Regions from separate parts of the Oceanobacillus sp. NCCP-135 genome, predicted to be linked through region 2. Evidence: riboswitches for the same ligand, from Rfam matches in the RefSeq annotation. Region 2 holds a riboswitch; the other holds the start of a gene.
The links. A riboswitch is a leader RNA that binds a small molecule or an ion and turns the genes downstream of it on or off. The one in region 2 is predicted to bind thiamine pyrophosphate.

Region 1: it holds a riboswitch for thiamine pyrophosphate, as region 2 does, so the genes downstream of both, thiT (energy-coupled thiamine transporter ThiT) here and tenA (thiaminase II) in region 2, are expected to answer to the same signal.

What each region holds. Positions count from the first base shown of each region.
Region 1 covers NZ_BAAKSZ010000001.1:159,569-174,924, forward strand. The annotation lists gene AC6HVZ_RS00690 (VanW family protein) at 1-127, shown strand, start outside; gene AC6HVZ_RS00695 (thiol-disulfide oxidoreductase DCC family protein) at 88-486, opposite strand; gene AC6HVZ_RS00700 (tetratricopeptide repeat protein) at 623-1,738, shown strand; gene AC6HVZ_RS00705 (nitroreductase family protein) at 1,814-2,416, shown strand; gene AC6HVZ_RS00710 (ABC transporter substrate-binding protein) at 2,413-3,414, shown strand; gene AC6HVZ_RS00715 (iron ABC transporter permease) at 3,419-5,443, shown strand; gene AC6HVZ_RS00720 (YceI family protein) at 5,602-6,138, opposite strand; gene AC6HVZ_RS00725 (M3 family oligoendopeptidase) at 6,383-8,161, shown strand; TPP riboswitch at 8,223-8,323, shown strand; gene thiT (energy-coupled thiamine transporter ThiT) at 8,436-9,008, shown strand; gene AC6HVZ_RS00735 (hypothetical protein) at 9,088-9,225, shown strand; gene AC6HVZ_RS00740 (hypothetical protein) at 9,575-10,996, shown strand; gene AC6HVZ_RS00745 (Glu/Leu/Phe/Val family dehydrogenase) at 11,148-12,527, shown strand; gene fdhF (formate dehydrogenase subunit alpha) at 12,680-15,356, shown strand, end outside.
Region 2 covers NZ_BAAKSZ010000004.1:87,506-102,861, forward strand. The annotation lists gene AC6HVZ_RS04300 (BCCT family transporter) at 1-1,295, shown strand, start outside; gene AC6HVZ_RS04305 (hypothetical protein) at 1,584-1,787, opposite strand; gene AC6HVZ_RS04310 (hypothetical protein) at 1,872-2,342, opposite strand; gene AC6HVZ_RS04315 (MDR family MFS transporter) at 2,783-4,267, shown strand; gene AC6HVZ_RS04320 (MerR family transcriptional regulator) at 4,837-5,574, shown strand; gene thiE (thiamine phosphate synthase) at 5,689-6,312, opposite strand; gene thiM (hydroxyethylthiazole kinase) at 6,309-7,085, opposite strand; gene thiD (bifunctional hydroxymethylpyrimidine kinase/phosphomethylpyrimidine kinase) at 7,082-7,888, opposite strand; gene tenA (thiaminase II) at 7,885-8,571, opposite strand; TPP riboswitch at 8,644-8,748, opposite strand; gene thiW (energy coupling factor transporter S component ThiW) at 8,751-9,236, opposite strand; TPP riboswitch at 9,326-9,441, opposite strand; gene AC6HVZ_RS04350 (hypothetical protein) at 9,955-10,530, shown strand; gene AC6HVZ_RS04355 (phosphotransferase family protein) at 10,556-11,485, shown strand; gene AC6HVZ_RS04360 (hypothetical protein) at 11,531-11,683, shown strand; tRNA gene AC6HVZ_RS04365 (tRNA-Ala) at 12,031-12,103, opposite strand; gene AC6HVZ_RS04370 (M20 family metallo-hydrolase) at 12,426-13,730, opposite strand; gene AC6HVZ_RS04375 (hypothetical protein) at 13,771-14,958, opposite strand; partial or broken gene AC6HVZ_RS04380 (hypothetical protein) at 15,018-15,197, opposite strand.

The DNA of each region.
Region 1 (15,356 bases), on a different contig from region 2:
GGGGCCGGATTTCGTGTTTAAGAACATGTATAACCAACCTGTTTTAGTAAGGGCATATTCGGAAAATGGGAATATGCAAGTCAGCCTTTATTCTTCAGAGGATGTAGAATATTTTTCCGGAAAATAAAATCCGTTTTCTTTAGGATTAATCCGACAAGCCTCTCCACATTGATTTACCGGAACAAGCTTCCTGTTAGCCGCGATTTTTTTATAAATAAAATCACCCAGCCCAATCCATCTCAAACCATACATAAATGGAAGTAGGATCCACATTAAAGGTAATAACTTTGCAATTTCGATCAAAGCATTAAATCCATTAAACCATTGCCCTTCATGATGTACATGCAAACTTGTTTCCATTTCGACAGGATAGTCCCTAATGGAACGAAATGATTCAAATGAAAGTTTATTTCTCCAGTCTATTTTTTTCCAAAGGGTTGATGAGGTTTTGCACATTTTACAATAGCTATCATAGAATACGATCATTTTTATCCCTCCATTCTATCTTTATTTTATCATTATATGATAATAATTCCAATTTACTTATTTAGCGGTAAAACCTTTTAGAAAACAGGGAAATACTGTTACACTAAGAAAAAGAGAAAGATAGGAGCAGTGTTAGATGGATATTTTAAATTTGGATGAAAAAATAAAAGAAATAATAACAGCTGAAAACAAAAGTGATTTAGAAGTAATTGTAGAAGAATTTAAGCGAAATCATTTCCCCAATGTATTATCTAAATCAAAGCAATGTAGAGAAAAGTTTAGCACAGATGAAAGGCTCACGAAATTATTAGCTATTGTTGAAGCAGTTAGTCATGCACAGATAGGAGAAAACAAAGCTTCTGCTGAAATTATGACCAAGCTTTATCAGTCATCTTCTAAGAAGAAGCATGATGAGTTGATTTTATATGCTGAATTAGCATTTATGAGTGACTATCGACTTGCCCGGAGAATAATGTCTGAGGCTGTCAAGCAAATGGAAGATGTGGGAGAAACTGACAGGATAAAGCTTGCTCGCGGTTTTTTAGTGTTGGGTGAAGCAGAAGAAAATCTGGAAAAATTCACACGTGCAATCAAGTATTATCAGCGTGGTCTAACTTATTTTCAGGAAGATGATAATCGTGATAAATACATGATCTTGTTTTTACATTTTAAGCTTGGTGTATTATATTCGACGGTTAATAACGCAGAAAAAGCAATTAATTATTTAAATAAAACAATTAAACTTGCTGGAAAAGATCAGCCTGAAATGAAGATTAACAGCCTTGTCAGTATTGCTAAAACCTATGGTAGTAAGGGTGAGGAGGAAAAAGCCTATGCTTATTTAACCGAAGCAATTGATTTGCTTGATGACTCTTCCTTAGCTGAAACAATGGTGCATGCTGAAGCATATACAGAGTTGGCCTTTTATTACTTTAATCAATCAAGGCTTGAGGAAGCAATACCAAATTATACAAATGCAATAGAAATTTATTTAAAACTTCCTTATTCTGCAAGAAAGTTAGGAATGATTTATATGCAATATGCTTACTGTCTGGAACATAAAAAAGAGCCGAACCAAACACTTGCAGGTAAAAAATATGAAAAAGCGATTGAAAAGCTTGAAAAAACAGATGATCGGGAACTGCTGGAAAATGCGCTTGCTGATGTTATTTCATTTTTCGATAACACCAACAATCCCAGAAAGAAAAAGTATTTCGAAAATAAATTTGTGAAAATGACGAACACGCACTAAAAAGATTAGATTGACAAAACAAATAGATTACTATAATATCAAAATTGATAATGATAATCATTTTCAATTAGGAGGGTGAAGGCAATTGAGTTAGTGGATGTAATGCGTAACAGACGTACAATCCTTGATTACAAGTCAGAAAAAGTTGATAGGGATTTACTATTGGAGTTATTCAATCACGCTGCATATGCACCAAATCATCATATGAAACAGCCATGGAGGCTAAAAATATATGAGGATCAGGCGCGTTCTTCATTTGGCGAGAAGATTGTTGATAGTTACATAAGACTAAAATTATTAAAAACGTCAAATGAAGATAAACTAAATAAAGCAAGAAAATCCTATGATCGTTTTTTTACCTCTGTTCCGCATCATGCGCTTTTTTATATGGATAAAGAGGATAATGGCGGCTATGTAGATGATGAGAATATTGCAGCAGTCTGCGCATTTATTCAAAACTTTCAACTGGTTGCTTGGGAGAAGGAAATCGGAACGATGTGGACAGCGAAGCAAACGTTGTTAGATGAAGTATTTATTCGTGATATTGGCTTATCTCCTGAAAAACATAAGCTAATAGCGGTGGTACAAATTGGTTATCCTAATAAAATACCAAAAGTAAAAGAACGAACGCAAATAGAGGAAAGTATTGAGTGGATAAATGAGGAGTGGGACAGATGAAAAAAACATACTTGCTATTCTTTCTTTTCATCATACTGGTCTTAGCTGCATGTGGTGGCAATGATGATACAGAAGGTACTGCTAATGAATCAAAGTCTGAATCAGCTAATAATGAACGAACAATTACTATAGAGGATGCAATGGGGGAGCAGTCAATCGAAGGAACACCGGAAAATATTGTCGTTTTAGAGTGGTCCTATGCTGAAGATTTACTTGCACTGGGAATTCAGCCTGCAGGGGTTGCGGATTTGGATGGTTTCCATCAATGGGTCAATATTGAGGCGGAATTTGATGAAAGTGTTGAAGATGTTGGTACACGACAAGAGCCGAATTTAGAGGCGATTTCCCGCTTGGATCCCGATCTGATAATAGGAGTCCAATTTAGACACGAACAATTTTTGGACAGTTTAAAAGATATTGCGCCAGTTGTTACATTTGCTCCATATGGTGAAGAAGCAGTACAGGATCATTATCAAAATATGATTAATGAATTTCAAACAGTCGCGAAGATTGTGGATAAAGAAGCGGAAGCGAAAGAGATTCTTGCAAATTTAAACAGTTTTACAGAAGAACAAATAGAGCGAGTTGCTGCAGCAGGATTAGAAGGATCAAAATATATTACTACACAGGCTTTTACGGCACAAAATACGCCGACATTGCGTTTGTTTACAGATAACTCGATTGTAGCTCAGGTTATGAGTAATCTAGGCTTTGAAAATGCCTATCAATCTGATAGCGTTGAAATATATGGCTATAGTGAAGTAACTGTTGAAGCACTACAAAATTTTCAGGAAGAAAATCTTCAATTCCTATACATTGTACAGGAAGAAGATAATATTTTTGCTGATCAGCTTAAAGGAAATCCGGTTTGGGAGAATTTAAGCTTTGTACAGGAAGGAAATACACATCAATTACCTGGTGATACGTGGACATTTGGTGGAGTTTTATCGACAGAAGTACTTACAAAGCAATTAGTCGATGCAATGGTAAGTGAGTGATTTGATGGATCAAACTTTAAAAAAATCAATGGTCGCGGTTCTTACCTTCGGTGGTGGAGCCGCCCTTTTATGTCTTTTAACATTTATTCATATTAATCAGGGCAGTGTATCGATTTCAGTTGGGTCAGTTATCGATGCCATTTTTGCTCCGAAAGATACATTGGAGCACCATACGGTTCGAATTTTAAGATTGCCTAGAGCAGTGATGGGGATAATTGCAGGTGGGGCACTGGCGGTTGCTGGTGTTATTTTACAAACCACTACAAAAAATCCGTTAGCTTCAGCAAGTACTTTAGGTATCCATTCGGGTACTTACTTTGCAGTTGTTATTAGTACGGTGTTTTTTCCTGCTGCTTTACTTGGCAATGGAATAATTGCAGCTTTCTTAGGTGGCATTTTCACATTTTTCATTGTATTTATACTTTCAGGGGGAAATAAGGCAACCCCTGTTCGAATGGTGTTAGCTGGAATGATTGTCACTTTCTTATTTTCATCTTTGACAAGTGTCTTGCAAATATTTTATGAGAATGAGACTGCCGGTATTTTCTTATGGGGTTCAGGTACACTGGTACAAAACGATTGGAGTGGTGTGAATTTTTCGTTTCCCTTTGTTCTTATTTCTATGGTTGTAGTATTGTTTATGACATTTAAATTGGATACATTGACATTGGGTGATGATGTTGCAACAGCACTTGGCCAGCATGTTAATCGTGTAAAGTTTGTTTCCATTATTGCAGCAGTTTTATTAACGTCTGTTACAGTAAGTGTTGTTGGACCAATTGGTTTTGTTGGTTTAGTTGCTCCACATATTATTAAATTAATCGGGTATCGAAAACATTTGCCATTAGTGATTGCATCGTTCCTTTGGGGAGGCAATGTACTATTGCTTGCAGACATATTAGCCCGAGTGATTGATCCGTCGTTTTCAGAGCTTCCGGTTGGGGCAATAACGGCATTAATTGGTGCACCATGGTTAATATATTTAGTACTTCGCATGAAAAAAACAAAATATGGGGAAGAAAATTCATCTATTCTAGCTGGAAAAGTTAAGACAGGATTGTCGCTCAAAGTTATATTGCCGGTTTTAATGTTAGCTACTCTTGCTGTGTTGGCTATCAGTTTAGCTTCTGGAAATGATGGGTTTGAACCAATTATAACCTTTCAGGCACTATTTGGAGAAACTGATGAATTTATGAGAAATTTAATTCTTGATCTTCGATTACCACGTGCACTTGTGGCTTTATTCAGTGGAATGGTGCTGGCAGTTAGTGGATTGATTTTTCAGGGAGTTTTGCGTAACCCACTAGCTGATCCATCAGTAATTGGAATTACTTCTGGGGCTGGAGTAGGTGCTCTATTAACGATGTATGTATTTGGGGTATCCGCTATATGGATACCGGTTGGTGCAATGATTGGTTCCTTTGTTTTCTTTATTATGGTTATGATGCTGGCAATCCGGGCAGCTTTTCAACCGACAATATTAGCCTTGTTAGGTATAGGTGTATCTGCATTTGGATCAGCAATTATTCAGATTTTGGTTGTACAAGCAGATATGGGCGTTGCTTCAGCATTAACATGGTTGTCTGGAACTACTTACGCCAAGGGATGGTCCGAGTTGTTTAATTATCTAATATGGCCAGCCATTATTCTTTTTCCAATCCTATTTATGAAGATTCGAATTTTGGATACGTTGTCTTTAGGTGATGACACAGCACGGGGCTTAGGGGTTAGAGTAATGTCTACACGTTTTCAATTAGCGTTTCTGGCAACAGTTCTGGCGGCGTTTAGTGTAGCCGCTGTTGGTGCAATTGGCTTTGTGGGGTTAATCGCACCACATTTTTCCCGGTTGCTCGTTGGACCAGCTAATCAACGATTATTACCTGTTACCCTATTTATTGGAGGATTGTTATTGCTGATTGCAGATGTGTTTAGTCGAACCTTGCTTGCGCCAAATGAGATTCCAACAGGTATTCTTGTTGCGATAATTGGAGCTCCTTATTTCTTGTGGTTGATGAAGAAAAGAGCATAAATGTATTTAAAAAAGTCCTGGAATGAGATCCCTTCTCTAAATCTATTACTGGGACTTTTTTATGTTAAAAGGTAGTTCGAAGTTAACTATCAAAGCCAATTCAATAAAAAATGGGGTAGCATTTTCATTCAGAAAATGCTACCCCATCATTATTTTTATTAACCTTCTTTGTGTACTTCTAATTCAAAGTTGATTGATACGTCTTCACCTACGAGAACTCCACCGGTTTCAACAGCAGCATTCCAAGTCAAGCCAAATTCTTTTCGGTTTATTTTAGTTTTACCGCTGAATCCAGCTACTGTACTACCACCCATTGGGTCTTTGCTTTGTCCTTCGTAATCAACGTCAATTGTAACTGGTTTAGTTGTTCCGCGAATGGTTAGGTCACCTGTTACATCATAGTTGCTGTCTGATTTCTTCTTAATGTCCGTAGCAACAAATGTGATTTTTGGATGATTTTCAGCATCAAAGAAATCAGCTGAACGCAAGTGGTTATCACGGTCTTCGTTTCGTGTATTAACACTTGCCGCATCAATTGAAACTTCAATTTTTGAATCTGTTAGGTCTTCAGGATCTGCTTCAATTACAGCATCAAAATCCTCAAATATACCTTTCGCTTTAGAAATCATCATATGCTTAACAGAAAATCCTACTTCACTATGAACTGTGTCTACTTTCCAAGTTGTTTTTGCCATTGTAATCCCTCCAAAAGTTATATTAAATATGTTACTTACTTTATGTTACTAAGTATATTGTCTTGAATTCAAAATGTCAAGTGTTTTTACACTTCGTATTTAAAATGCCCTTGTATATTAAATTTAACCACTTTTCAATACGTTTTCTTTTAAAATAAACTGTTTCTGGTGCTAAGATTCTAATATTTCGTTATAATAGAAAAATAGGGTAAAAAAATAATCCATATTTTTAAGGAGCGATTTTATGCAACAAACGTATAATCCAACTTGGGATTTACAGGTGATTTTCCCCGGTGGAAGTGAATCTGAACAATTTCATACATATGTAACTAACATACAGAATGATATGGAAGAGCTTTTAACAGCAGTTAACAGTTTAAACTCAGATCAGGAACTAGAAGAAAAATTAATTGAGATTGTCAAACAACTTGAAGATACAACGAAAAAATTGCGTGAAGCATTTGCATTCGTAAGCTGCTTAAGCGCACAAAATGTAAAAGACGAAAAAGCCAGTTTGTTAGTAGGTAAGAGAAGTGCGTTAAAGGCAGAAATGGACGAGATCCGAACAATTTTTGAGCAAAAGCTTGCTGTAATTGATGACCGAGCATGGAAAGGACTTTTAAAACATCCGGATCTGAAGGAATTAGCATTTGTATTAAATGAAAATAGAGAAAGAGCAAAAGAACAATTAGCAGTGGAACAGGAAGTGTTAATGAATGATCTTGCAGTTGATGGTTATCATGGCTGGAGTCAAATGTATGACACAATAGTTGGAAATATGAGTGTGGAAATAGAAGAGGATGGAAAGGTTAATTCCTATTCTGTTGGACAGGCTTCCAATAAATTAAGTAATCCAAATCGTGCTGTACGTAAGCATGTGTATGAGCAGTTGGGCAAAGCCTGGAGAGGACAATCTGATTTAATTGGTCAAACGTTAAACCATCTGGCAGGTTTCCGATTGCAAAAGTATAAACATCGAAACTGGGAAAATGTATTAAAAGAACCACTGGCTATTAATCGAATGAAGCAGGAGACGCTGGATGCCATGTGGACAGCGATAACAAATAATAAAAAACATTTCGTGGCATATTTAGAGAAAAAAGCTGATTTATTAGGGTTAGAAAAATTAAGTATGTACGATATTGGTGCACCATTATCAGACACAGTAAAAACTTCCAGCTACACAGAAGGAGCAGACTTTATAGTTGATCATTTCCGTGAGTTCAGTCCAAAGATGGCAGACTTTGCTCAAGCTGCATTTGAAAAAAGATGGATTGAAGCAGAAGATCGACCTGGTAAGCGACCAGGAGGATTTTGTACAAGTTTTCCAGACAGTGAACAAACACGAATTTTCATGACTTATTCTGGTACCTCATCCAATATCTCGACGCTTGCCCATGAACTGGGTCATGCATATCATCAGCATGTGATGAATGATGTTAATGGTTTAAATCAAGGATATGCGATGAATGTAGCAGAAACTGCATCCACATTTGCAGAAATGATTGTTGCGGATGCCTCTGTAAAAAATGCACAAAACAAAGAAGAAAAATTAGCACTACTGGAAGATAAAATACAGCGCAGTATCGCATTTTTCATGAATATCCATGCACGCTTTATTTTTGAAAATAACTTTTATGAAGAGAGAAAACAAGGTTTGGTTTCGGTAAATCGTCTGAATGAACTAATGATAGCGGCACAGAAAGAGGCATATAGTGGTGCAGTTGAGAATTATGATCCGAACTTCTGGGCTTCCAAGCTACATTTTCATATTACCGGAACACCGTTTTATAATTTCCCCTATACATTCGGATATTTGTTCAGTCTTGGTATCTACGCATATGCCAAGAAAAAAGGCGGTAGCTTCGAGGACGACTATATTGCATTGTTACGTGATACCGGCAGAATGAATGTGGAGGAATTAGCTGAAAAGCATTTGAATGTCGATGTAACAAAAACAGACTTTTGGGAAAATGCAATTCAATTATGTGTTGAGGATGTTGAAGAATTTCTATCCCTTTAGTAAATTTGTTATTATTTGAAAAATACGTTATAATATAAGTAACAATAAAAGCATAATGATAAAAGCCTTCAGGGGGAGCCATTTGGCTGAGAGTGAACATTTTGTTCTTACCCTTTGAACCTGTTAGTTAGTACTAGCGTAGGGATGGTGGTTTTTTTGATGGATAAAAGTAATGTGAGCGGATTCTCCCCATCAGGAAATCTTCCCCTTGGCATTGCTTTTTTTGTGTTTTAAAAAAATCAGAAATTAGCTTTAGAAAGGGGAAGAAATTCTTATGAGATCGAAACGTACATTGTTTTTAATTGAAGTGGCGATATTTGCAGCAATGGCATTACTCCTTGATATTCTGCCGTTTTTATCATTTAAAGTATGGGCCCAAGGTGGCTCTGTATCGTTTGCAATGATACCAATATTTATTGTGGCATTTCGCTGGGGAGTGAAGGGCGGTATTCTGGCTGGACTCCTCTGGGGGGGATTACAGTTGTTATTCGGACCGGCGATATTCACACCTTTACAAGGATTTTTGGATTATATCGTCGCATTCTCTGTGCTGGGACTGGCGGGGATTTTTGCGAAACCAATACAGAATGCTATTAAGGAGGAAAAGGCGATTGTGAGTCTCTCTTATATTCTTTTAGGAACATTGCTTGGGTCGGGGTTGCGGTTTTTGGCCCATTTCACGGGGGGGATTGTATTCTTTGGTGAATATGCACCTGAAGGACAGCCTGTTTGGATATATTCTTTGATTTATAATGGTTCTTACATGTTGCCAGGATTCCTAATCAGTGGAGTTATTGTGTATTTTTTATTTTATAAACAGCCAAGAGCTTTGCTAAACACCGTTTAACCAATTGAAAATCTGCTCACATTAAGGTAATCTCATAGATACAGAGATTACCTTTTACTATTTTGGGAGATGATTTTATTTGCGTGAATTAATAGGTAAATGTATATCATGTGGGAAAAATGTTTATTGTGAAAATGGCTTTTTTGATGGGGTACATGAAAACGGCAAGCTGCTCTGTAATGAATGTGCAGATAAAGAGATCAAAAATAAGAATTAGATAATCAAGGAGGATAAAGGATAATCTATTACTATAAAAGGATTATCCTTTTTAACTGTTTAGCGTACTATAAAATTAAATAATCGGTTTGTTCTACCATTCTTATGTGACAGAATATAAACATCATCTTTGTTTACACCTTTATCTTTCAATATACGTACATCAGTTTTTCAGTTGTTCATCAGATAAATATTCTCTAATAAATGATTCAAATGATCTCCTTCGCATATTACAAATATATTCCCATTTTTGTAACGGTTAAACATAGATTTATTAACATTGACCAGTAGCGTTTCTTTTCTCCTTTGCATAGGCTATAGCACTATTCATCAGGAGAGGAAGAGCTGAAATGGAGCTTACGTTATCCCATTGGTTATATGGGCTATTCACACTAATAATTATTGGTACGATGATTTTTCGTAAAGGGGTAGTATTGCCTTCGTTACTCGGCACATTTGTAATTGCCTGGGTTTATAAGGGCAGTCTAATTGATGGATTTACAGGTATATTTAATGCCAATTTGGTGGCTGCAAAAGAGCTTTTCAGTATCTTTTTAATTATTACTTTTATGTTGGCACTACTGCATTCATTGCGAGATTTAGGGGCAGATCGAAGAATGATACAGCCAATTCAAAAAATGATGGTCAATGGCCATGTATCATACTTTGTTTTAGTTGGAGTAACCTATGTAATTTCATTATTCTTTTGGCCGACTCCTGCTGTTCCATTGATATGTGCATTACTTGTTCCTGCGGCAGTAAGGTCAGGGTTGCCAGTAATGACAGCAGCAGTTGCGATCGCTCTTGCCGGTCAGGGGATGGCACTGTCCTCCGATTATATAGTCCAGGTAGCCCCAAGCTTATCTGCTGTATCAGCTGGGATTGATACAGCCTTGGTTGCAGATAAGGCACTTGTTTTATCATTAATTGCTGGTGGAGTTGCGATTCTTTTAGCATATTTCATGTACCGAAAATCGATTCGTTCCAACTATGATAAATTAAATGAAAAGGACTTACAAAACATGCAATCCACCACGGAATCAGCTAATACAGCATATACTAAGAATTTGTCTAAGTGGAGTAAATTATTTGCTGTTGTTGTTCCTTTAGCGTTATTGGCAGTTGTAATTTACATGGTGTACGAAAAGCTTTTATCAGGAAGAATGAGTGGATTTGAAGGTGGAGATGGTGCTGCATTTGTCGGTGGTGTTGCTGTTATTCTACTATTATTGTCTACAGTAGCTTTTGGAAAACAGCATGCCCTTGATTATATCAGTAATCATATAACAGATGGATTTGTATTTGCTTTTAAAGCGATGGGACCGGTCATACCAATTGCTGGGTTCTTCTTTTTAGGAAGCTCGGATTTTTCCGGGAATATTTTAGGGGTGGAAGAAAATATGCCTGCCTTGTTATTTGATCTTGTACAATCTACACAGGAATTTTTGCCACAAAGCGCATTATTGGCTGCATTAAGTGTGTTAGTAATTGGAATAATAACTGGACTAGACGGTTCTGGTTTTTCAGGTCTCCCTCTAACTGGGGCAATAGCAGCATCGCTGGAAAACAGCTCTATTGATGCAGGTACCTTAGCAGCAATTGGGCAAATGGGGTCAATCTGGACAGGTGGAGGAACGATTGTTGCATGGTCTTCACTTATCGCTATTGCAGGATTTTGTGGTGTATCCGTTATGGAGTTAGTTCGAAAAAACTTTATACCTGTTATTATCGGGCTTGTCTTAGCCACACTTGCAGCTGTATTCCTGCTTTAAGAAATAACTCAAAATAAAAAAATCAATAATTGAAAACGAAGTCTTCAGTCATTTTTTGAGTTTGATTAAAGCGTTTTCATTGGTCACTTTATTTTTCTTTTGTTACACTTTATAGTAGATCAATTTTAGTCGCAGATGGAGGTAGTACTACATGGTAAATCAAACAGGATTAATTGTTGAAAAATCATTAAATGCATTATTGGATGATGAAGCATTTCTGCCCGAATTACAGGGTTCTTTAAGGGAAAAGGCATTTACATCACTGATTTCGATTCTTTCCACACCTAACCACGTGAATAAATCATTTTTGCGAGTAGCATTGGAAAATGGAAATGTTGTGCGGATTCCAGCTTTTCGTGTACAGCATAACAATATTTTGGGCCCATACAAGGGGGGAATTCGCTTTCATGAATCGGTTAATGAAGGGGAAGTAATTAACTTGGCAGCATTAATGACACTTAAAAATGCGTTGCATGATGTCCCATTTGGTGGTGGAAAAGGTGGAGTTGTCATCAATCCAAGAGATTATGAAGTGAAGGATCTTAATTTAATTTGTAGGAAATATGTTCAGTATTTTAGTCAAATCATTGGTCCAGATAAGGATATTCCAGCACCAGATGTCGGAACAAGTGCAAGGGAAATGGACTGGATGATGGGAGAGTATAAAAGCATTCATCCAGGGAAGAATTATCGGGGAAGCTTTACAGGAAAAAGCGTCGAAAATGGTGGGTCTTTAGGTAGAAAAGAAGCAACAGGAAAAGGTGTTTACTTTACATTCCGTTATTTAATGCATGATTTTATTAAGCAGCAGCATGAATGGCTGTCAGAACGAAAGAATACTTTTGCGAAAACTGCTTTAGCTCATTATGATAAATCATTAACATTGGCTTTTCAGGGCTTTGGGAATGTGGGGTCTGCAGCTGCTCTAGAGGCTTATCAATGTAATAATCTAAATAACAAAATCGTAGCAGTAAGTGACCGTAATGTAACTCTTTACAATTCAGACGGACTTGATATACCGGAATTAGCTAAATTTACTGCCAAAAACAAAGGAGATTTACCTGTTGATGATACACAATTAAAAGAAGCAGGTATAAAGGCTGTCGTCAAGGATCGATCGGAAGTACTGAGTCTGGATGTTGATGTTTTATTTTTAGTTGCATTAGGGAATCAGGTTCATAAAGATAATAAGGAAGATATTAAAGCTCCAATTATTGTAGAAGGGGCAAATGCACCGATTACAGGTGAGGCTGATAGTTATTTAAATGATAAGGGAAAAGTAATCATTCCAGATATTTTAGCAAATGCGGGTGGCGTAATTGTTTCTTACTTTGAATGGCTGCAGGGAAGAGAAACACAATTTTATTCCGAAGAGGAAGTTTTTAGAAGGCTTTTCAATAAAATGCAGGAAACATTTGATATTGTATTGCCACAATACTTTGGTGACCATTTTCCTTTAAGGCAAAATTGTTATATACATTCGGTTATGAAAATATCAACCATATTATATCGTCAGGGTAAGCTTTATTAACGTATTAAAATGAAAAGACATTCTACAATATTCGGGATGTCTTTTTTGGTGTTTATTCAAATAATTATAATAATTCAGGTTTCGAAATGGTTATTTACGGGGATTGTACATATAGATAATAAAGTCCATTAAATAAAAGGGGAGGAGTAAAAATGCAAGAACATATCGTTGTAACAATTAACGGTTCGGAATATTTAGCTGAACCTGGCCAGAATCTGCTGGATTTAATTAACACAACAGATCAATTTGTTCCACAAATCTGTTTTAACGAATCACTCGGTCCTGTGCAAACATGTGATACTTGTATGGTAGAAGTAGATGGAGAGATTGTACGGGCATGTGGGATGCAAATCACCACTGCAATGGAAGTAAACACGGTTATTGAGACATCAAAGAAAGCACAAAAAGAAGCACTTGATCGTATTTTGGAAAATCATGAATTATATTGCACTGTTTGTGATTATAATAATGGAACTTGTGAAATTCATAATACCATAGCTGAATTTGGGTTGGAGCATCAATCACGTCCATTTCAACCTAAACCATATGAAGAAGATCATTCAGGGTCATTTTACCGCTATGATCCTGATCAATGTATTCTATGTGGAAGATGTGTTGAAGTGTGTCAGGATGTCCAGGTTAATGAAACCCTTTTAATCGATTGGGAGCGTGATCAGCCTCGGGTTATCTGGGATAATGATGTTCCGATTGATCAGTCGTCCTGCGTTAGCTGCGGACAATGTGTGACCGTTTGTCCCTGTAATGCTCTAATGGAGAAGCCAATGCTGGGTGAAGCAGGATTTATGACGGATCAATCACCAGGTTTATTGCGTTCAATGATTGATCTTACGAAGAAAACGGAATCGGGTTATGGTCCTTTATTTGCTATTTCAGATACGGAAGCAGCCATGAGGGAAGAAAGAATTGTAAAGACAAAAACCGTTTGTACATATTGTGGGGTAGGATGTACATTTGATGTCTGGACGAAGGATCGCAAAATTTTAAAAGTTGATCCTCAAAAAGACTCGCCAGCAAATGGGATTTCTTCCTGTGTTAAAGGGAAGTTTGGCTGGGATTATGTGAATTCACAAGAACGGTTAACACGTCCGTTAATTCGGAAAGATGACTATTTTGTTGAAGTGGAATGGGAGGAAGCGCTAACGCATGTTGCAAAGCGTTTTAACGAAATTAAAAAAGAAAAAGGTCCTGATGCACTTGGCTTCATATCTTCTTCCAAAGCAACTAATGAAGAATCGTATTTAATGCAAAAATTTTCCAGACAGATTATTGGAACAAACAATGTGGATAATTGTTCACGATATTGTCAGTCACCAGCAACCAAGGGACTTTTTCGGACAGTAGGGCATGGGGGAGATTCAGGTTCGATTGATGATATTGCTGAGGCGGAAATGGTTATTATAATTGGATCAAATACAGCTGAATCTCATCCTGTACTGGCATCAAGAATAAAGCGCTCTCAAAAGTTGTTCGGACAGAAATTATTTGTTTTTGATCTTAGAAAGCATGAAATGGGACAACGTGCTGATCGATTTGTTCAGCCAAAAAGCGGTACGGATTTAGTCTGGCTTTCTGCTGTTACAAAATATATTATTGATCAAGGCTGGGAAAATCGAGTTTTCATTGATAAATGGGTTAATGGTTTTGAGGAATATAAGGAAAGTTTAAACAAATTCACCTTAGAATATGCGGAAGAACTGACAGGTATTTCTGAGGTGGAATTAATTGAAATAGCTAAAGAGATTGTAAACGTTGAAAAATTAGCAATCTGCTGGGCGATGGGAGTAACACAGCATCAACTTGGAAGTGACACGAGCACCGCCATCTCTAACTTATTATTAATTACCGGTAATTATATGCGAAACGGAACTGGCGCATATCCATTAAGAGGTCATAACAATGTGCAAGGCTGCAGTGATTTTGGAAGTATACCGAACTTTTTTCCAGGGTATGAAGAGGTAGCGGATGAAGAGGTAAGGAACCGTTATGAAGAAGCTTGGAATACAGAATTACCGACTACACCAGGCAAAGATAACCATGAGATGATTAAAGCTATCCATGAGGGAGAATTAAATTCATTATTTGTAATTGGAGAAGATACAGGAATTGTTGATGCGAATATTAATTATGTTACAGCAGCATTTGAAAAATTGGATTTCTTTGTTGTTCAGGATCTATTTCTAACACACACAGCGCAATATGCTGATGTGATCTTACCAGCAGTTCCAAGTCTGGAAAAGGACGGTACCTTTACAAATACAGAAAGACGAATTCAAAGGTTATATAAAGCATTGGAACCCGTAGGAGAGTCAAAGCCGGATTGGGTTATTCTACAGGAATTGGCAAAAGCGCTCGGAAATGATTGGCATTACAATCATCCATCGGAAATTATGGATGAATCAGCTTCACTTGCGCCGTTATTTGCAGGTGTTAGCTACGATTTACTTGAAGGCTATAATAGCTTGCAATGGCCTGTTACAAAAGATGGTACAGATACCCCTTTATTATATTCTGATGGTTTTCCTTTTGAAGATAATAAGGCAAGATTATATCCACTGGACTATCAGTTGATGTATGACACAAATGATGAATATGATTTGCATGTAAATAATGGCAGAGTACTGGAGCACTTCCATGAAGGAAATATGACATTTAAATCTCCTGGACTTTTAAGGGAGATGCCTTCATCCTTTATTGAAATATCACCAGAACTGGCAGAAGAAAGAGGAATCAAAGAAGGTGCTGAGGTGAAATTGATTTCAGAAGTAGGAGAAGCAACTGGTATGGTTCATATTACGGATCGTGTAAGTG
Region 2 (15,356 bases):
AATATAGTTATTTCCGCTGGGTCGCCATGATTTTGGTTACATTATTGGCGAGTGGCGGGGTTTTTTGGGCAGCATCTGAACCGATGTATCATTACATGAGCACACCTCCACTTTTTGGTGGTGGTGAGTTTAATAATCTAAATGCTGCATTTGCTCAGAGCTTCTTGCATTGGGGCTTCACAGCATGGGCGATTCTAGGAACACTTGCTGTAATTGTTATGATGTATGTACATTATAGTAAGGGCTTGCCTTTACGCCCGAGAGGTTTGCTATATCCGATTTTTGGTGAAAAAATTTACCATAAAAGTGTACTCGGTTCATCAGCAGATATAGTTTCAATTATAGCAACTGTTGCTGGAACATTAGGTCCGCTTGGGTTCCTAGGATTACAGATTTCATATGGGCTCCATCATTTATTTGATGTTCCCAATACATTAACAGTAAGTATTATTGTCGTACTGGTGCTTGCAGGGGTAGCTGCGATTTCAGCTGCAACAGGAGTAGACCGGGGGATCCTCACGCTGAGTCGTTATAATGTAGGATTTACCATCTTCTTAGCAGTTTTGACGCTAGTTATCGGTCCTACGATGTTTATAATCGATGCATTTGTAGGGGGTACAGGCTTCCACTTGCAAAACTTTCTCACGATGAGTCTGTTTCGCGGGGATAATGCATGGCTTGGTGGATGGACTATCTTCTTCTGGGGCTGGTTCATCGGCTATGCTCCAATGCTGATTGTATTTATTAGCCGGATTTCCCGTGGCAGAACCATCAGAGAGCTGGTTGTTGCCGTATCAATTGTTGCTCCACTAGTAAATAACTTCTGGTTTTCGGTGGTGGGTGGAACGGGTGTGTTTTATGAAAGAGAAAATCCGGGATCGATCTCGAATGCTCTAAATGAAGGTGGAATGCCCGCAGCAGTTATGGCAATCACAGATCAATTACCTTTAGGCTTATGGGTGGGATTAGGATTTTTGCTTGTCTCCATCATATTTGTTGCAACAACAGTTGACACAATGTCTTATACAGTTGCGGCAACATTAACCGGAAACGATAATCCAAAACGATGGCTGCGAGTATTCTGGGCAATGATATTTGGACTTACAACTGCCATGATACTTTCGATTGGTGAAGACAGCATTGCTTCTATTCAGAACTCAATCGTAATCACAGCAGTTCCCGTGTCACTGCTATTATTGCCTCCGTTATGGAATGCGCCTAGAATAGCGAGGAAAATGGCGCTGGAACAAGGTCTTATTTGGGAAAGAGAAATGAGAAAAAAAGTAAATAAGTAATCACGAGGGGAACCTTCACTTGAAGTGAGTTCCCTTCCTGTTAATTTTTACCTTTTGTATATGTTAATGAAACTTTCAGATTGGCATTCTTTTCACGAATACGATCAATCAGAGTGTTTATGGTAAGGAAATATAGTACTTAATAATTATTTAATAAACTGTATTTGTATTGTTTTTACCAATATATCGGACACTTAGTTCAACGTAGAGTCTTCGTATATTCCCTATGTGTGTTACCGGTATTATAAAGAAAGAGACCGTTCAATGTAACGGTCTCTTTCATTTTGGTTAACTCCATTCCTTTCTTAAAAGTGCTCTGACTGCCAGATACAGAAGAGCTGCAGCAAAGACAATTACTGCAATTGCTCCCACAGCTATTAATAAATTTGCTATGGCGGTTGAAGTGATGAAACCCGCTGCAAGTCCTGGTATAATGATTAACGCAAAGCCTGCAAGAATGGCTGTGAGAAAAAGTATGGCCAATTGATTCATCATAATCCCTCCTTCGCTATACCTTATGAAGGAGGTGAAAATTATGCTTGTATTGACGTCTATCAATTAATGGATTGTAGATATCTAATAACACTGGAAAGCTTCAATACGATCCAAATCAATTCCAAAGTATGTCCATCTGAACCCAGTCCATCTGAAGCCGGCGATGGAATTTCTGCCTACAAAAGTTGGGAAAAACCAAAAGGAATCCCTTCTCAGCCATATATAGGTGAATAGGAACAAGCAGCCACGTATTCCTCCGGGATCTACTGCGAAGGTTTGGAATTGCGGTTGTTCTGGTGTGAAACCGGGTGGTGGCGTAGTTGGTGGACCATCTGTTTGCCCACCACCTGGACCACTTGGAAACGAGCCACTTGGGCTACCTGGCCCGCCAGGAAAACCTCCACCAGGAAAACCTCCACCAGGAAATCCGCCTTCCGGAAAGTTCCCTCCAGTGGATCCTCCTCCTGGGAATTGCTGTCCTCCCGGTCCAAAAAATTGGTCTAATAAGTAGCCAGGTAAATTGAATTGCCTTTCATCATGATAATTATTCACTTATTATTTCCTCCCTCGTATAAAATCCTGCTCCTTTCACTATATGGGTAACAAGTCTAGTTTGGGAATGATTTAAACGAGAATGGGCACAAACTCACGATCCAAAAAGCTCTTGCTAATCAGCTGAAGAAGTGGTAATATAAGTCTCTACAATTGACTCTGGAGGGTTTTATAAAAATGGCATTCTATAAATTTCGCAATCCAATAACATTGCATGGCTAATTGAATAGCATCGGGACTCTGCCTGTTTAATGTATTCGAAATTGGTCTGCCTTTTAAGAAAAACTTATAAAAGATAGGAGGAGAGGGGGAACTCTCTCTTTTTGTTTTCACTAAATTACAAAGCATTATCATTCTTTTTTCTAGAGGTATAATATTTTTTTAAAGCTACACCATGGAGTCTTAGTGCAAATGGATCGTGAAGAGAGGGAGATTTGTATATGACAGATAAAAGCAATCAACCAAAGAAATATGAATACTTGGCAGATAACCCTAATGTAAAAGTTATGCCGATTATGCTGTCACTAATAATTGGTGCATTTTTTGCAATATTGAACGAAACGTTGTTAAATATTGCTTTAACGACACTGATGCATGAATTTGAAATTACATTGCCAACTGTTCAATGGATGGCAACTGGATTTATGCTGATCATGGGGATTGTTATTCCAGTATCAGCCTTATTGCTACAATGGTTTACTACAAGACAGTTATTTTTAAGTACTATGATTATATTTACGATTGGTACTTCAATAAGTGCAATGGCACCAACCTTTTCCGTATTGTTAATGGGACGGTTAATTCAGGCGGTAGGAACAGGTTTGTTAATGCCCATTATTTTTAACGTGTTTCTATTAGTTTTCCCACCACACAGACGTGGGAAAGTAATGGGACTAATCGGTCTGGTTATTATGTTTGCTCCTGCTATCGGACCAACTCTGTCAGGAATAATTGTGGAATATTTAGGGTGGCGTTATTTATTCATCACCGTTATTCCATTCGCTATATTCTCTATCGCATTTGCCTATAAGTACTTAATAAATGTTTCAGAAGTTACAAAACCAAAAATTGATATAATATCACTTCTATTTTCAACTATTGGTTTTGGCTCAATTGTATATGGATTTAGTGCTGTAGGGGAGAGTGAAGCGGGCTTCTTCAGTCCAAATGTTTATCTAGCGATTATTGCAGGTGTTCTTGGAGTACTTTCATTTTCATTAAGACAACGAAAGCTTGAAGACCCAGTAATGGATTTAAGGGTTTTTAAATATCCGATGTACACACATGCAGTTATTATGTTTTTAATTATTATCATGGCCATGTTTGCTTCAGAGATTATTTTGCCAATCTATATGCAGGGACCATTAGCATTAACTGCAGCAACAGCTGGATTGGTTCTGCTGCCAGGAGCTATTTTAAATGGTATCATGTCACCATTTATGGGACATCTTTTTGATAAATTTGGTCCTCGTGTATTGATGGTTCCAGCAACAATTGTGTTAAGCGGAACCATGTTTATGATGAGCAGATTAACTGTCGATACTCCCCTGTGGGTTGTAATCGTTGGATATATCTTATTAATGTTAACTGTCTCAGCAATCATGATGCCTGCAGAGACGAACGGATTAAATCAGTTGCCTAAACGATTGTATCCGCATGGAACGGCAGTCATGACCACATTACAGCCTGTTGCAGGAGCAATTGGTGTTTCGGTGTTTATCAGTATTATGAATGCAAGACAGCTTCATTTTCTGCAAAATGCAGGTACCCCGGATGATCCGGCAACGATTAATAATGCGATGGTAGCAGGGGTTGAACTTGTTTATTTCATTGCTTTTGCTATGTCTGTTGTTGCTGTTATCATGGCTTTTATTGTTTATCGTGCAGTGCCAGAGAAAGAAACTATTCTTTCTGAAGAGCAATAATGGAGAACCCACTTTAAGTTTTATACTTTAAAGTGGTTTTTTTGTCGTCTAGGAAATTATAAAATTTGTGGGCTGTGGATAACTTAGTTCTCGAAATAGCTACGCCTTTTTCCAACGCTATGTCCAAGAGAAGAGCTCTCATGGACAAATTGAGCATGAAATCGTGTGATTATGTCCAAAAGAAGAGCTCTCATGGACAAATTGAGCATGAAATCGTGTGATTATGTCCAAGAGAAGAGCTCTCATGGACAAATTGAGCATGAAATCGTGTAGTTATGTCCAAAAGAAGAGCTCTCATGGACAAATTGAGCATGAAATCGTGTGATTATGTCCAAGAGAAGAGCTCTCATGGACAAATTGAGCATGAAATCGTGTAGTTATGTCCAAGAGAAGAGCTCTCATGGACAAATTGAGCATGAAATCGTGTGATTATGTCCATGTGGATATGCTTTTGGTCGCATTGCAGTAACAAATAATACGAAAGCAATCTTTTGTAAAAGAAATAATTTTCCTATTGACTTTAACGTTACGTTATACTTTAAAGTAATCGGTGAAGGGAGGTTCACACTATGAAGGTAAAAGAAGTTGCTGATTTAGTTGGTGTTAGTGTGCGCACACTGCATCATTATGATGGAATTGGGTTATTAATCCCGGAAGAAACAACGGAATCTGGTTATCGGATTTATTCGGAAAACGATCTTGAGACATTACAGCAAATTTTATTTTTTAAAGAGCTTGGCTTCCCTTTGAAAAAAATAAAAGAAATTATCAGTAGTCCATCCTATGATCGAACAGAAGCATTGGAACTTCATCGAAAATTGCTCTTCGAAAAAAGAAGCAGGCTAAATAAGATGATCCGGACGATTGATAAGACCATTCAACACATGAAAGGAGAAATTGAAATGAGTAATCAAGAAAAATTTGCAGGCTTTGATTTCAGCAGCAACCCATACGAACAAGAAGCACGTGACCGTTGGGGAAATGAAGCCGTTAATGAATCAAATGCCAAAATAAACAGCATGTCCGAAAGTGAGAAAGAAGCATGGGGTGATGAGTTCCATTCGATCTACAAGGAATTAGCTAAGATTCGTCATGAAGCACCGAACTCGACAGCTGCTCAGGAAGGCATTAAAGAATGGTATGATTTCTTAAACAGAATGGGTAACTATTCTCTCGATGCATTTATGGGGCTTGGTCAAATGTATGTGGATGATGACCGTTTTACTAAAAATATTGATCAGTTTGGTGAAGGCCTTGCCGTATTCATGCGTAATGCTATGGCTGTTTTTGCAGATAGAAATAAGTAATGGTTGTAGAACGTCTTTTTTACTACTACAATTGAAAATAATTTAGATTTAGGGGCAAAAACACTAAACATTTTTGCCCCTCTCTTTGAGTGTACAGTAAAGTTAATCGTCAGTTTACAGATTTCCTACAACTTTTTTAATATTTTCTGCATGGGCAATAGCCGATATAACGGAAACACCATCTGCGCCAGCTTTAATTACAGAGGCAGCGTTGTCTGTCGTGATTCCGCCTATTCCTATAATAGGTAGATCGGGAAACTGTTTTCTCAATGAAGTTATCCATGCCAAGCCAACTGGCGTTTTAGCATCATTCTTCGTACTTGTGGCAAAAATAGGACCTGCACCGATATAATCAACTGAGGATATGGGGCTATGCACAACTTCACTGGCATTTGAAACGGAAAGTCCAATAGTTTTATCAGGAAAATGCTTACGCAACTCTTCTGGGGATCGATCATCTTGTCCAACGTGAATTCCATCAGCGTCTAAAAGATCTACTAAGTAAATATCGTCATTTACGATGAATGGTATCTCATATTGATGACAAACAGCACGTAACTTTTTCCCTAATTCTATTTTAGCATTCCCAGTTAGTGATCCAACGCCCTTTTCGCGAAACTGAAAGGCTGTAATTCCAGCCTTAGCAGCTTTTTTAAGAATTTCTACAGGATCATGATCACAATTTTGACTTCCCATGATAAAATATTTGCGAAGACTTTCTGATAATGAAAGGATCATTCTAGCACCCTCCCTAATTCAGAGATATCAAGTGAAAGTGCATCAATGAAGGAGGGGATAAAGGTTCCTGAGCCATTTACCGCACGTTGAGAGGCTGCATATTCCGCTGCCAATCCATAAAATCCAACCGCTGTTAATGCTTGTTCTTCCACTGTTTCATTTGTTGTTAAACACGCTGTTAAAATAGAACCAAGCAAACACCCAGCACCAGTAACCTTCGCTAAAATGGGATGTCCGGTTTGATTATGTACAGTAGTGTCTCCGGTACAAATTATATCTTTTCTTCCTGTTACTATAGCAGTAGTTTGATAGTTTCTTGCAACCTTTCTGGCAATTTCCTCAGTGCTGCCATTATCAATTGATTCAACTCCTTTAGTCACCCATGGGATTTGTACAAGCTGGGCAAGCTCTCCTGCATTCCCTTTAATGGCAGTCACTTTAACTTCCGCTAAAATTTGCTTTACAGCTGAAAAACGAAATGTAGTAGCTGCAACCCCGACTGGATCAAGTACTACCGGAACTCCCTTTTGATTGGCTGTTTTTCCTGCAAGGATCATTGCAGGAAGCTCATCGGAAGTTAGCGTACCTATGTTGATAAGTACACCATCAGCAATGGAAGCTACCTCACTTGCCTCTTCTTCCGCTTTTGCCATAATTGGCGTACCCCCAAAAGATAGCAATCCGTTAGCTGTAAAATTCATAACTACCTGATTTGTTAAATGGTGAATTAATGGACTGTTATTCCGAACGTCATTAATAATGTTGGAATTCAACGTTTTACACCTTCCTCTCGTATTGCCCAATGATTCGTTGGACCACTCCCAGCTCCGAGCGGGAAGGAATGCTGAATCGCTGCTGTTACAAAGTCTTTCCCGCTCTTTATGGCATTATATAAAGATGCACCCTGACTTAAATAGGCAGTAATAGCTGCAGAATACGTACATCCAGTGCCGTGTGTGTTTTTTGTATTAATCCGTTTTGTAGAAAAAGTGTACAGATTTGAACCATCATAAAGGTAATCAACTGCTTTCCCCTTCATATGTCCGCCTTTAACAAGTGCAGCACCTGCGCCAAAAACCTCTACAATCATTACAGCAGCATCTTTCATTGCTTCAACTGTATCAATCGTTTTTCCGGTAAGGAATTCTGCTTCAGGAATATTTGGTGTTACTAGAGATGTTAACGGCAAAAGGTTCTGTCGTAAAAAATAGCGTGCATTTTTTGCGATAAGAGGGTCCCCACTGGTAGCAACCATTACGGGATCCATAACATAGGGTACACCCAGTCCTGATATTTGTTCAGCGATGACTTTCATCATTTCCTCATTAGCGATCATTCCTGTTTTGAATGCATGAATTGGCAGATCAGAAAAAACGGATTTCAGCTGCTGATTAATAAAATTAACCGGTAAATGATAAACTTCCTGTACACCTGTTGTATTTTGGGCAACAACGGATGTAATAACAGACATTCCGTAGCTTTTTAATTCCTGAAAAGTCTTTAAATCTGCCTGAATACCAGCACCACCACTTGGGTCGGTGCCAGCAATCGTAAGGGCACATGGAACTCGTTTCATCGAATAATTACCTCCTCAGACGGCCATTCCTCACAAGTAAATGCCATTTCCCAGAATTTTAATTCAAGCTGACAGCTTTTACGAAAGGCATCTTTCATACGGGTTTGCTCTTTTAGTGAAGCATTGGCTGCAAGGTTATCCAAACGTTTCCGCAAATCCTTCGTAGTATTTTCGCAACTCTCACCTGCATAGAAACTGATCCAATCATAAAAGGGATGATTTTCTGTTGGTTTATACTGTATCATTAATTCCCTACCAATTTCATAATAGGTCCAGGGACAAGGCAATAACGCAGCCAATACTTCACCTGAAGTCCCCATTTGAGCATGATACATCATATGTTTTATATAATGATCAGCAGTAGGCGGAAGTGGATGCCCTTGTAATTCTTCATAGCTGGATCCTATGTATTCACAAAAATTATGATGTGGGTGTATCTCATCATGTAGAATAAATTGAATCTTTTCATGAAAGTAACTAATATCATCCCGCTTCGAAGATTTTGAAAGTGCAATTCCATAGATCTGCATAAATGCATTTAAATATTCAAAATCTGCCTTAATATAATGAGCAATTGCTTCTCTTGGAACGTCGCCTTTTCCAATCCCGACAACAAATGGATGGTCAACTATCATTTGAAAAATATCTTCATTTTCTTTTCGTAAATCATCTGTGAATGTCATTTAAAAGCCTCCTAATTTTTGTGTTGGAAGCTACTAAGGGGATATCAGTAGGTTAATAGAATATTATCTAAGAATTACCCTCGACTACTTCCCTCCGCTGGTATTAACCAGATCAGGTTCCAAGGGACTAAGGAATATTCCTTTTCTCAGCCTTAGATAGCGCCCCTAGTAGTTTCCTGTTAAACTCGTATTAAATTTTTCTGCTTAACTCTTGAAACAATAAACCAGCCAATGAAAGCACCAGTGATGCTACTTACTAGAAAAGATGGTAAAAAGGCAAATGCGCCAACAGAACTTCCCATAAGAAATTGAGCAAATGGAACTGCGAAAAGTGATCCAACTATCCCAGTGCCTAGTGATTCACCAACTACAGCCCATCCTTTTCTTCCAAATTTCACGTAAAGGTAGCCAGCTAGAAATGCACCGATCATGCCACCAGGAAATGCTAATAATGTACCAAGTCCTAGTAAATTGCGGAGTAAACCGATCATAAAGGCGATCACTACGGCAGGACCTGGACCAAGCATAATTCCTGCCATTACATTGACGGCATGTTGCACAGGGTAAGCTCTAGCGATTCCTGCAGGGAACCAGAGAATTTGTGCTCCTAGTGTTCCAATAGCTACAAAAACAGCCATGGTAGTTAGTAAACGTGTTCGATTCATTTGTAACCTCCCTTCATATTGGGGAATATCAAAAAAAGCCAGATCCGAAAAACTAGGATTTGGCTCGAGTAAGCTGAAATAGGAAAGACGTTTTTGTCCGACTACTTCCCTCCGCTGGCATTAACCAGATCAGGTCCATAAGAGTCGGAAAGCTCATGTAGTGCTTTCCTCTCAGCCCGTCAATTGGGCACCCCTAGTAGTTTTATTCATATATGCAATTCATTACAAGCATATCAAAATAAAGTAGATTTGTATAGTTGCACCTAGATTACTTTTTCGTTTTGTAATGATTTGGAAATAAACCTTTAAATCGGTTTGTATCAAGTTAATCAAACGTTTGATTAATAATTTTTAATGACACAGCTGGAAGAATAATGAAATAAAGAATTATCTTATACGCATACAAGATGTGGTCGATATGGACGGAGATTTGCCTTTTATGTAGTATTTTTAAGGAAGAAATTGTATTCAGGCTCCTTGTGCTTTAAAATAAATTATAGTGAATGAACAGGGAAGGAGGTCAGAAGTAATGGGTAAATGAAACAACAGAAAGCTCCTTTATTATTTTTATACAAAGTTTATCGGTGCGGGTTTTTCTATTTCAGTGTTTGTTTTTTGCATACTTTTTCTAATTTCCTTTGATATGTTTGAGCTATCTGAAATACTATCGAATCATTTATTTTGGGCTGCGTTTTATGTGTATGCTATTCCTTGTTCTATGATTATTGATGGGATCATCAGGGGGTGGACAAAACTTAAACGTTGGATTGTTTTACTTTATATTTTTGCTGGTAGTATTATTTTTGCTTTTCCAATGGAGCATATCGCTTTCTTCCTTATCGCTGGGTCGATTGGGGCAATTGCCGCTGTGTTGTTTTATTTTGGCATCGTTTTATTTAAAAAGCGATTTCCGATATCACTGATTTTCGCAATTGTTCTACCAGTAATATTTACACTTATTTCCACCGTAGATTTCACAGATAAGGAGAATTGGGTGGAAAAAAGGAATTCATCCGGATTTGCATCAACATTTGACTATTTCCATGGGGAGCATAAAATACCAATTGAGCTCTCAAAAGGGGAAGTAATTACATTTCAAGTAAATATATATGATGAAAATGGTGGTTGGGGCTATCATTTTGAAAATACAAAAGGTGATCATTTGCCGATGAAGGAAAAAGGCGAAGAAGCGTTGGAATATAAAGCTTTAAATGATGGGGAATATTATATTGTTCTCCACGGAGATAAAGTGAATGGTAGATTTGTAGTCGATTGGGAAATTTCCTGGGAATAAATATAAATTTGATGGAGTGGATTTAATGGAATATCTATCAGAAAGTGTACAGAAATGGGTAGTAAATTCAGTTGACACAAATGCAGCTATTCTTTCAATAGAACGGTTAAAAGGCAGTACATCTTCTATTTTACATAAACTAATCCTTAAAATAAATGATGAGATTAAAGAAGTAATACTTCGGCAATTGGATAACCGAGAGTGGCTGAAGGAGGAGCCGGATCTAGCCCTACATGAAGCGGAAAGCTTGCGTTTGGCAAAAGCTAAAGGGTTGACTGCACCAGAAATAATTGCATATGAAGAAAATATAGAGGTATGTGGTGATCCGCTTGTATTAATGTCAAGGCTACCTGGTTCAGTTGTATTAAAACCAGAAGACAGGATGGAGTGGCTTAGTGGTTTAGCAGAGGAGTTAGTAAAAATACACGCAGTTGATGGTAGTGACTTTACGTGGAAGTATTTTCGATATAATGATGTGAATAAGATAGAAATGCCGAGCTGGTCAAGTGTTCCTGACATATGGAAAAAGGTATTTGAAGTTGTAAAAGGCTCACCGCCAAATGCAAAGGAATGTTTTATTCACCGAGATTTTCATCCTGCTAATGTACTCTGGGAGAGTGGTACTGTAAGTGGCGTAGTTGATTGGGGAAATGCTTGCATAGGTCCTGCTGGAATTGATGTTGGTCATTGCAGGTGGAATCTAGCGATGCTATATGATGTTGTAACAGCTGATGAATTTCTAGAAGCCTATCAGCGGTATGCGGGAACAGAATTTTTATATGATCCATACTGGGATTTAGTTTCGCTGATTGATGTGCTTTATGGACCGCCGGTAGTGTATCCGGGATGGAAGGCATTTGGGGTAACAGACCTTACGAATAAGCAGATGGAAAAGCGGATGGATAAGTATGTAGTTAGTTTAGTGAAAAATGCAGAAAGAAAGCGAATGACTTGATGAAATATTAAGAAAATAATGAAATAATATAGGAAATGAAAGGAGGTGCAGCGTGAAGTGGAGGAAAAAATAAATATTATTATAGACCATTTGCAAGAATTAAAACAAGGTCAACGTTTACTCGCTTCAAATCAGGAGAAATTAGAATCAAATCAAAGACGACTTGAATTAAGTCATGATCAACTATCTTCTAAATAGGACGGGTTTGCTTCAAATCTGGAACAGTTATCTTCTAAACAGGATGAGTTTGCTTCAAGCTTAGAGCTTCTTGCATTAAACCAAGCAAACTTTTCTATAAAGATGGATAGAATGGATGAGAAACTTGATAATTTCATGACCGAAACCAGAAGTAATTTTAAGCATGTGCAGTCTCAATTAGATAATCATACAGATATGTTTTAATTGGTGCAATTGAAACGTTAAACTGGTGCAGCCTCAAGTGATGACTTCTTTGTTATACCTCAAAAGATATTTCTAAAACTACCAGTAAATCCACACAAAAAAACACTGCATTTCCTATATAATCAGGTTGCAGTGTTATTGGATGGAGCATAGCGGGCTCGAACCGCTGACCTCTTCGCTGCCAGCGAAGCGCTCTCCCAGCTGAGCTAATGCCCCGTACAAATATACATTATATATGTTAATTCATTACTTTTCAATCATATATTGCTAAATAGAAAAATCGTTTAATAATCACAAGAATATACTATCTTATATAGGATAAGTACATGTTCATAGCCCCCATGTCCTGACAGACACCGCAATATATGGAAATCCCATTTTCGTATAAAAAATAACCCCTCACGTATCTGCTAAAGGACTTGAGGGATTACTTTTTATAATTTTTATCAAAGGCGTTAAACACTATCTTAACTTTGGATCGAAAGTTAGTAAATGCCTATATTTATAATAAGCCTAAAGCGCTCTGATGGATTCAATATTAGGCATCCATCAAGGATTCGATGTAATCTTTTAATACATGTATTGTACTTACAATATCATCAAGTGCAGACCATTCTTTCGGATTATGACTAATTCCGTCTTTACTTTTGACAAACAACATTGCGACGGGAATATGTCTTCCTAAAATCATTGCATCATGGCCTGCTCCACTTGGTATGTACAATGGTTTGATATTATTTTTCACTACAGCATTGGCTAATTTATCCTGCAGCCCTTTTTTTATCGGGATGGGCTTTATTTTTGTTGTTTGATTTATCTTGCAATTAATCCCTCTCTTGTCTGCAATCGATTCAGCTTCCTGAACAATCATTTCCAATAATTCATTGCGTGTGTGCTCATGTATATCACGGATGTCGACACTTAGTTCCACTTTTTGCGGTATTACGTTTATCCCATTTGGGTAAACGTTTACTTTACCAACTGTTGCTACGGAGGTATCACTTACTTTAAGCGGGAAACTTTCAACGCTTTGAATAAACGCAGCAGCAGCTACCATTGGATCCTTGCGACCAATCATTGGTGTGTTTCCGGCATGTCCTGCTTCTCCAATAAAAGTCACCTGCAACCATGCTGGTCCAGCAATACCACTAACTATACCTACCGAAATATTTTCTTTTTCAAGTTTTTTCCCTTGCTCAATATGAACTTCTATAAACGTTTCTAATTCCTTTAAATCTCTTTTTGCTTCTTGGAATTTTTGAGGATTGCTGCCATATACCCGAAGTACATTTTCAAATGAATCACCGTTATAATCAATCAAGTCTTTATTTTTCGTGAAATCAGCTTCACCTGTCATTGCCATACTTCCGGTTAATCCACTATTAAACCTTGAACCTTCTTCATCTGAGAAAACAATTACCTCATATGGTTTCTTCGCTAAATAATTGGTTTCCTTCCAGGCAGCAGCAACCTCAAGTGAAGCCAGAACCCCAACAGGTCCGTCGAAACGCCCCCCGTTTGGCACACTGTCCACATGGGAACCAGATGCAATTGCAGGAACACCGTTGTTAATCCCATTTAGTCGACCTATAACATTACCTGCTCCATCCTCTGACACTTCCAATCCAGCTTCCTTCATCCAGTTTTTCACCAATTGTTTGGCTTCTATTTCTTCTGCCGAAAAGCCAGACCTCATTATTCCACCATCGGATGTAGCGCCAATTTGCGATAATTCATGAAGACGTTTGGCAATCCTTTCTCCATTGATACCAGCATAATCAAGTTTATGGTTGTATTCTTGCATTAAAGCTTTAAAAACATCTAATTCATGATTCTGTAACATAAAATCCTCCTCTTAAAATGAATAATCTAATAACAGCAAATTACAAAAATCCAACAAAGGTGCCGGCTAGAATTACAGAGACGATTGTTACGGTAATAAACCCGCCAACCAGCATTGGGGCCAACATATGACTAAGCAAAATGCTTTTTTCCTTTTCATCCTGTGTTAGCCCATTAACAACTTCATTCGTTATAATGTAATCTGCTGGAAAACCGTAAAAAGCGGTTAAAGAGACGGCAAAGGCCATTTCTTTACTAACTTGTAAAACTTTTCCCATAATAAACGAAAATATATACATGCCAATAACTCCAAGTACGATACAACCGATTAAAGGGAATAACAAGTCCACCATCATGCTTGGCGTGGCATTTTTCAAACCGTCAAAAATAAACAGTAAAAGTGCCATGATTGCAAAACCGAAACCGTTGGCTTTTTGAAGAGTGTGTCTTTCTAAAAAACCTACACTGCGTCCGATAACACCGAACAGCAAACAAAGCACATAAGGGCTAATCTCAACTATTGGCCCCAGTAATGTTGAAACAATATACGCTAGAAAACCGACAAAAGCCAGTCTTAAAAATTTAAAATAATCCGTGTTATATTTAGCAGGCATTTTTTGAAAAAGCTTGGGTTCATTATGCTCGGGAGCAGTTGACTGTTTAACTAGATTTTGTGCTTCCAGTTCACCATTTCTATATTTTTTTAATAACCTGATACCTTCCTTTTTTAACATAATTGATGTTAATGGATAACCGGCGAAGCCTTGCAATACATAAATAACAATTGCAAATACCGCCAAACTGGTAAGCCCTGCAGCTGATGCTCCTTCTGCCATGATTAAAGAAGAAACTAATCCGCCGACCAATGGAGGAATAGCAACGACTACTGTATTAAAATCAAACAGTAAGATTCCCAGTCCAAATAAAATCGCAATAACGCCCAAGATTCCTGCTACGGCAATTAAAACTGTTTTCCATTGTTCCTTTAGTTCCTGAACAGATAGTAATGTCCCCATATTTGTAATCAGCAAATAGATCATCATTACTGCTACAGCAGATGGAATACCGGCTAGTTCAATAATGTCTGTCGGGAAAAATGTCCAATAGCCGATTAAAAAAAGAACGGCGCTGATAAATACTGATGGAATCCAAGCCTTCGTTTTAATGGCAATAATTTCACCAATAAACAAACATAGAATAATTATGACCAACGCAAGCATCTGTGACATGAACATCTCATCCTTTCTGAAAGTTAGATTGTCTTGATGATAATTAAAATATTAATCTACTAAATTAACCCTTGCATCTGCAGTACTAATTCCGCAATTAGTGCTGATCCAAGAAAAGTACCCAATAATACCAGACTGGCAACTATAATTGTCTTCCATCCCAGTTGCATAAAATCTGTCCATGATCGACCGATTGCAATACCGGCATAGGCTAGTATTGGTGTAGCAAGTGCAAGAAGAATCATTGAAAAATCCCCCCTCCTCCTTATTGCTCAGCCATCTGATTAAATGGATGTGTGCACATTAAAATATTAGGATTATTAAAATCATTTCCTTTTATTTATTTATACGGAATATTATATAGGGTTCTGATAATAATTGATATGTCTTAAATACAT